3 regions of the Sulfobacillus sp. hq2 genome follow, and region 2 is predicted to be linked to each of the others. Evidence: riboswitches for the same ligand, from Rfam matches in the RefSeq annotation. Region 2 holds a riboswitch; each other region holds the start of a gene.

Region 1 (2,318 bases), on a different contig from region 2:
TGATGAAAACGGCCCGCGGAATCGATAGACAAGGATAATGGATGAGCAACAGTTTCATAATGCCACTTGTCGCCAGCGTAATGCTGCCTAGGGAAACCAATTGGCTTGTAGAATTCACATGCATCGCCTCCTTCACAACTGGTATAACTGAGGCGTGGGGTGATGAGGAAGGGGGAGATCGAGGTGATTTTGTCATAGCCCCCCGGGGGATTAAAGAATATGCCAACATCCCCCGCGGACTAGCTTTCTTTGGAATCGTCCAACCCCAGTTTCTGGCGGATATGTTGCACGTGGGTTTTCACTGTACTTCTCTCAATATGCAACTGGTCCCCGATCTCTCGCTGACTCAACCCCGACTGCAAAAGACCATAGACTTCACGTTCTCGACTTGTCAGACTCCCCAAGGCATCGTGAACTTCCACGACAGACGCGCGATGCCGAAGCGTTGCCGCAGCGGACAGAACAAGAAAATTGACAATCAACCAAAAGGCCATATGACTAACGGCTAGACTCGTCAAAGGACGGGACGGAAAAGGCCATAACGTCAAAACCGCAATACTGCAGTAGGTTACCGCAATCCAGTAGCCTACACCATTGTAGTAGGCGATGAGTTCAATGCCAATGAGAGGCAAGAGGGCGGGAGCATTCGATGCCAGCGTAATCGAAAATTCCGTAAGGACCACGAGACCTAAGACCAAATCAAAAACTGTTGTAATAACCGCCAATAAAATAACGGAACTCGCGTGGTGCCGATGCAACAACCATGCCAAAATGTCGGCAGCCGAGACAACAAAAGCAGACAGCCACGCATGGGGAAGGCTCTTTCCGGGAAACGCCATGATATTCCACCACAAAAAGATGGACACAATCCCGCGTAATGCTAAGCCCCGTGAAAAAATCCAATAGAAATCCCCGGGCGGAAACTCCACTGACGAAGAAGATCCTCCTGGATGCATATGCGGCAGCACGGCTGTCATGGCCCCCTTTCAACGGGACGGTAGACCCTGTGGCTTTGCGAACCGAGTTTTCACTCGGGGTGCCTTTATCTATTCCGTTTCATCGTTAAGATGCATCAAATCATGTGCCTGTCCTAGGTCTCAAGGCCATTGAGCCTATCTTACGCTCGGAAGAAAATCTTAAGGAAAATTATACCTTCTGATAATTTTTTGGTCAATTAAGAATATGCGGACGGATGATTCCTTATTCCTCAGACTTCTACCACGTCGAAGTTTAAGACAACGTGGATCAAAAAAAGCCTCCGCGCCCGAACCGGAGGCAAAAACCTGTCTTGTTAGCGACTCGGAACAACCGCCGTGTCATCCAAATACTGGTCGACCCACTGCTTGGTATAACTCAGAGCTTCTCGGCAAGGTTCCCCAAGGGAGCCGGGCCACACATGTGGCAATCCTGGAATACGGTGATAGTCCCACCGCTCTGGCCACTTGCTGACGCCCGTCGCCAATAAGAAAAATTCTTCAGCCCAATTGGCCCGTATCTCGCTATCATTGTCGCTATGGATCAAGAGCACCGCCCGCGATCCAATGCGCGGCACCTTATAACTCACATCCCAATCGAGGAGTGCCTTTTTCACCTCATCTGCGGGCCATCCATAATGGGGATGTTTATCTTTCAAGTAATCTAAATTGGGCGTGCTGGAAATGGACACGACACATTGGATCGGCGCGGTCCGGTTATCTGCCGCCGCCCAAAGGCCTACCAACCCGCCCAGACCCCGTCCAATAATAGCAAAGCGCCGACCTGGTGGACTGTCCGCCAATTTCTGCGCAATGTATTGCCGAGCCCGTTGCATCGTGGCCAAATAGCCTCCAAAAAACAAATCGCGGTAAAAATCTGGACCTTGTGTTCCTAGCGAGATGTATTCCCAGTCAGCTCCGGGACGAATCGCCGCAAGATCTCGCAACCCTTGTTCCGGATGATGATCAGGAAAATCCCCAATAACGAGAATCTCTTCACATTTAGCCTCAGTCATCGTGCCGTTCCCCCTTCTCAGTCGTCGCCATATCCGTACGCAGAGGGACAAAGAACTGGCAGACACCTCGCTCTCCATCGGCCAAATGAATCACCGGCGCATCGAGATGATGCGCAAACGCCCGTGCTTCCGCATCGCAGACGGACTGCGTTCCACGCCAATAAGGAAAGGGGCATCGCTGCATAGTAATCCACCAGCCATTCGGGGTCTTATTCCAGCTCATCATTAAGGACTCATCACGCGACACATCGTCAGGTGTGTGGTCCATGCGCCCGCGGTAATAATCATCAATAAAAATTTCTAAAATACGATCCCGCAAAGCCGGCCC
Region 2 (2,318 bases):
GAAATAAGATGATGGCCGCACATCATGGTGTTCACCCAAGACGCGTCGGTACGCGTGAGCAATGCTCCGCGCACTCGCACGGTAAAGTTTTACCGGCACGACAATACGTCCTAATAAAGCTCGTGCGTCATCACTTAAGGGAAACACCGCAGCCACACAGACCCTGCCCGAATCAAACCGAAAGGCTAGCAATCCAGCCTTTTGCGCACTGGCCGCATCTAACATCAGTGCTGCACTCGGGTCAACGGGGTCATGGATTTGTCCCTGAGAATTCCTTGTGGGAAAGAGGTCGATGCTCTCGATGGCCTCTTGAGGCATCGCGGGCGCGGAATCTACAAAATGACTTGGACCGACTATCATGAGATATTTCCTTTCTGGGAATTCTCGACTGGCTGAGGCGGATGCAAAACGGGTTTCCTTTTGTGATTCTGCTGGGAGGACAAGGAGGCATAAACAATAATCATTCCCCCAAAGAGCACAAGCGGAAGAATATCAATAGTCCAAAACATCAACAACATGGCCACGAGAAATATTGCTACGCTACCTGCAGTCCAAACACTGCGTCTCAAAGTCTTCATCGTCCACCTCATCCTCTCGCCATCCTAAAGCGTTAATCACATCGTAGATGGTTTCCTGTGCTCATTGTAAAGAATAGGGTCTCGCGATACCGTACCAGCTAGCGTCTCAGACTGCGTCTTACAATCCCATCGTTACCGGCGCAAACTGGTAAATATTTTGCGGTTTTGACCTGTTAAAATCTTGAACATTCTTTGCATCTAGGATTACTATGAGATTAGAAAAACTTGGAAGAACCAAGTCAAGCATTGAAACGGCCGATAAGGGCAAACCTGATTGAAAAACAGGGACGCAAAACTAAAGGGGCTTCTTACCATTACGGTAAATGCCAGCCAGTTGCCGAAACGGGACATTGGATTTGAGACCGTCCCGCTTTCCGGGAGGTCTCGTTTCATGTCGGAGGACATGAAAGGAAGAAAATCCAATGACGCCGATGGTTAAATTGATGGCGCTTAGTGCGCTGGCGCTCCCATTAACTTTTCTTTCCGTGAACCATTCCGTTTCCACGGTGGCAAGTAACGCGGTTCTTGCTGCGCCCCCCCTTACCACCTCGATAAGCCGCAATGATTTCGGCATTGACGTGTTTTCCTATGATAGTCAGTTAAATCTCCCCTCCACCATACCAACCCTGCAAACACTGGGCATGGGAATGCAGCAATTTCCTAACGACAACCAGTGGAGTTGGGTCAGCAATACATTTCGCAACGGGGGGACCGGTGCGGTGTCACTTAATGACTGGTCCCATATCTTACAGGCTACGGATAATAGCGGCTTATTTATCTTTAATTATGATGAGAACCCAACGTTCACCGGCGGAGGAGATGCCCAAGACGCTACTCTTCTCACGCAATATATCGTGAGTCATCATCTTCCCATTTCCGCTATTGTCATTGGTAGCGAGGAATATGGTCCCTGGGATTTTGCCGCCAACATGAATACCTCGCACTCTGCCGCCTATTATGCGCAAAGCGCGGCCCAGATTGCCCAAGCGATCCATGCGGTTGACCCCGAAATGAAAGTCGGCATTTCTTTCTCTTTAGGAATGGGCTCGTATAGCCGCAACTGGAATCAAACGGTATTACGCACTGATGCTCCCTATATCAATTTTGTCAGCATCCATGACTATCCCCTTGCATCAAACCTCTCGAACACCGAATTGCTCACGCAAATTCCCCAATACATCTCCCAAGCCATGAATTACGTGCACGAGGAGATTGCGGCTAATGTGCCCCTCTCTTTAGCTGGGCATATCCAAACATGGGTGACCGAATACAATCCGTGTGGGGAACCGGGCCCACAATCCATCAGCCCAGTTTATGGAGCTGCGATGGTAGAGAGTGCGATGCTGTGGCGTGCGGAAGGCGCCTCTAAACTTTTCGTTTGGAGCTATGATGGGCAGGCCCATGTGGCAACACCGTCTTGGCCCGTGGCGACCAATGCTAACGCGCCATTTGGTCTCTTCGCCCTTGCTGGAGATGGACAGTCTCCTGAACTCCCAGCCAATACTTTATACCCCTCTGGTCAAGCCCTGTCCCAGCTAATGAACGCTATTGGCCAAGGGGGCGTTTTAAGCACATGGACCAACAGTTCCTTCGTTGTCGGAGCGATTAAGAGCAATGTGGGCCAAAGCCTATTTCTCATTAATGAAACGGCGAGGCCCCAGTCCGTAACAGTCAATGACCAAACTTACGAAGTACCTGGCGCCTCTTTGCTCAGTACCACCACGACGGCCCCCATCTTCT
Region 3 (2,318 bases), on a different contig from region 2:
TCTTGCCATGTCGCTAAATACGGTGCACTAATCACGTTCACTCCTTGACAGGTATCGGCCGCACTCGATTCCATCGTGATCATGGCCAAAATCAGTCGCGGATTCAAATTGTACTTGATTCCGATGAAGTTCGCATAAATCGTCAAGCGCGGGAACGCGTCGTTCATCGTACTACTGTCAATACAAGGGCGATTTGTTGATAAACTCGCGGGTGAGCATGCATTGTCGATCTGATCTTGTCCAATCCCGATATATCCGTTTCCCGACCACCCGTATTGACTCGATGCAAAGGCCATGTTAATCTCCTCCTTTCCTGGTCTTAATTGGTGCACGACACACCATTGTATGAGCATGGTGTAATCGACGTCGACGGTGTCGTGCCCGCTAGGGCTGCCTGAATTTGAGCTAACGACAATTCCAATGAATCTAAGGCGGTTGTTCCACACCCGTCGATGGGTCCTAAAGCGGCATTGTTATACCACGCTTGGACGTTACAGAAGTTCAAATAACTAGAATCTGCACCCATCATATTATCCAAAGCCGGTGCGCCCACGGCGATTACGGGCTTGCTGCTGTTGGTCCAGGCTGTCGCAACATTTAAATCACCGGTCACGTTTCCCGCTGGGATACCTTCAAGCATGGCAATCCAAAACGCTGCGGAAAGATCTGTTGCGTCAGCTCCATAGAGATACAGTTCAGACGGGGTTGCAGTTAATGTAGCCATCGAAATCATCCTTTCTGAAATTGAACGTGTTTCGGTTGCTTCTGGCGAAATACAGATCGTATGATCCGGTTTCAAAAAACTGAAATCATCCTCTGAGAGGATGATTTGAGCATACGCGCTGAATCTGATTCTTGGCCGATAATAACCTGAAACGTATCAGGAATTAACCTGATACGAATCTGATACGAACCTTCATGAAGACCATGCGGAAGGCGGGAGGGGATCGAATTCCACCACGACTGGCGTGACTTGTAATAGGTAGCCCGCTTCCCGCCGCGTCACGAGGAGCCGAGGGTGACGGGGATCGGACTCAATGGCCTGACGAATGCGGTGAATCTGGGGAAATAAATCGGCGGGCGTACGAATATCTTCAGGCCATCCGACACGCAGGAGCAGAGAATCGGGAAGAATTTGATGTGGATGGTCCAAACAGCACGCCAAAATCCGATAGGTCCGTATCGGCAATGGCACAAAGTGATGCGCACGCCATATCCCTTGTTGTTGAGGGTCGACGATAATCCGCTCACGCAATTGCAGGCCCCTGATCATCCTCGCATCTCCTTCGGGAGGGCACTCCACCGACGATCCGAGAGCGATGATCGTGAGGGGCGGTCAGGCTATCTGGTCCCGACGGTTCAGGACGGAAGACCCTATGACTTTGCGACGCCGGCTTCCGCACGGGTGTGCCCTGTTAAATGTTGGTAATGATATAACGCTGATGGGGACGGACAAGTTACGCCAGCACGGTGAGAGTGACCAAAGCCGAAAAGCACGAACTGCGACCATGAAAACACACCCCGTTTGCTGAGTGATCAACACGGTCGGGTGCTTCAACACACCGTCGATGATATCGCCATTTCAACAGAACCTCGATGGACGAACAACTGGCAAGGGAAACCTATTTCAATCACGGAATACGGATACCCCGCAACAAGACATAAGTTCCGGCCGATTGGCAGGGACTGCTATTTGGTGAAGAACCGATCATCGGGAATTATTTCCGGTGATCGCATTCTTGATTTATGAAACGGCACGTCTTGTCCTAAAGTTACGCATCGCGGCAACATGTGGAAATTTTTCGTGGTGTGACAACGGCTCGTTCGTAGTGGAGTTCTTTACGAAGTAACATAGGGTTCCCTCCGGTGCAAGGGGGCGTATGATCCAATCTGAGCCTCATTCTAGTACACAGCCCCCTTAATAGCCATTATTACCCAATTATAGCGTGGGGAATCCGCATTTTGTTGGCGGCACCCCATGCAGTACAATTTGGCCTGCTGTGGCTCGCTCATCCAGAGTGGACTTTACCGTCAGACCAATATTATTGGCTCCTCGCTATCTTGGGCGCTGCCTACCAAAAGCTTGGACAATTACGTACGGCAGAACTCTTTTATCGACTCGCTCAGGATCATACGGGAAGTTACACGGAATCGGGACTGCGCATGGCCCTCAATCGCGGCACATGCGCCTGGTTATTAGGCGAGGTGGACGAAGCGCAACGCTTATTTGAGTTTACGCGCGTGGAAAGTCAACAACGGGGCTTTGCCTTGGTGGAGGCGTGGGCTACCATTGGTTGGACAACTATCCAGTTTTATAA

The links. Region 2 has a riboswitch for cyclic di-GMP ahead of CO251_RS09655 (IPT/TIG domain-containing protein). Riboswitches for the same ligand answer to the same signal wherever they lie in the genome.
Region 1: it holds a riboswitch for cyclic di-GMP, as region 2 does, so the genes downstream of both, CO251_RS01760 (LuxR C-terminal-related transcriptional regulator) here and CO251_RS09655 (IPT/TIG domain-containing protein) in region 2, are expected to answer to the same signal.
Region 3: it holds a riboswitch for cyclic di-GMP, as region 2 does, so the genes downstream of both, CO251_RS11105 (winged helix-turn-helix domain-containing protein) here and CO251_RS09655 (IPT/TIG domain-containing protein) in region 2, are expected to answer to the same signal.

What each region holds. Positions count from the first base shown of each region.
Region 1 covers NZ_NWUL01000014.1:6,842-9,159, forward strand. Annotated here, with positions in the region: gene CO251_RS01755 (hypothetical protein) at 1-118, opposite strand, end outside; gene CO251_RS01760 (LuxR C-terminal-related transcriptional regulator) at 240-929, opposite strand; cyclic di-GMP riboswitch class I at 958-1,051, opposite strand; gene CO251_RS01765 (S9 family peptidase) at 1,292-1,990, opposite strand; gene CO251_RS01770 (HTH domain-containing protein) at 1,983-2,318, opposite strand, start outside.
Region 2 covers NZ_NWUL01000034.1:7,442-9,759, reverse strand. Annotated here, with positions in the region: gene CO251_RS09665 (glycosyltransferase family 2 protein) at 1-360, opposite strand, end outside; gene CO251_RS09660 (hypothetical protein) at 357-578, opposite strand; cyclic di-GMP riboswitch class I at 832-920, shown strand; gene CO251_RS09655 (IPT/TIG domain-containing protein) at 1,001-2,318, shown strand, end outside.
Region 3 covers NZ_NWUL01000035.1:13,516-15,833, forward strand. Annotated here, with positions in the region: gene CO251_RS11095 (hypothetical protein) at 1-296, opposite strand, end outside; gene CO251_RS11100 (hypothetical protein) at 320-724, opposite strand; gene CO251_RS11105 (winged helix-turn-helix domain-containing protein) at 917-1,273, opposite strand; cyclic di-GMP riboswitch class I at 1,329-1,422, opposite strand; gene CO251_RS11110 (hypothetical protein) at 1,963-2,318, shown strand, end outside.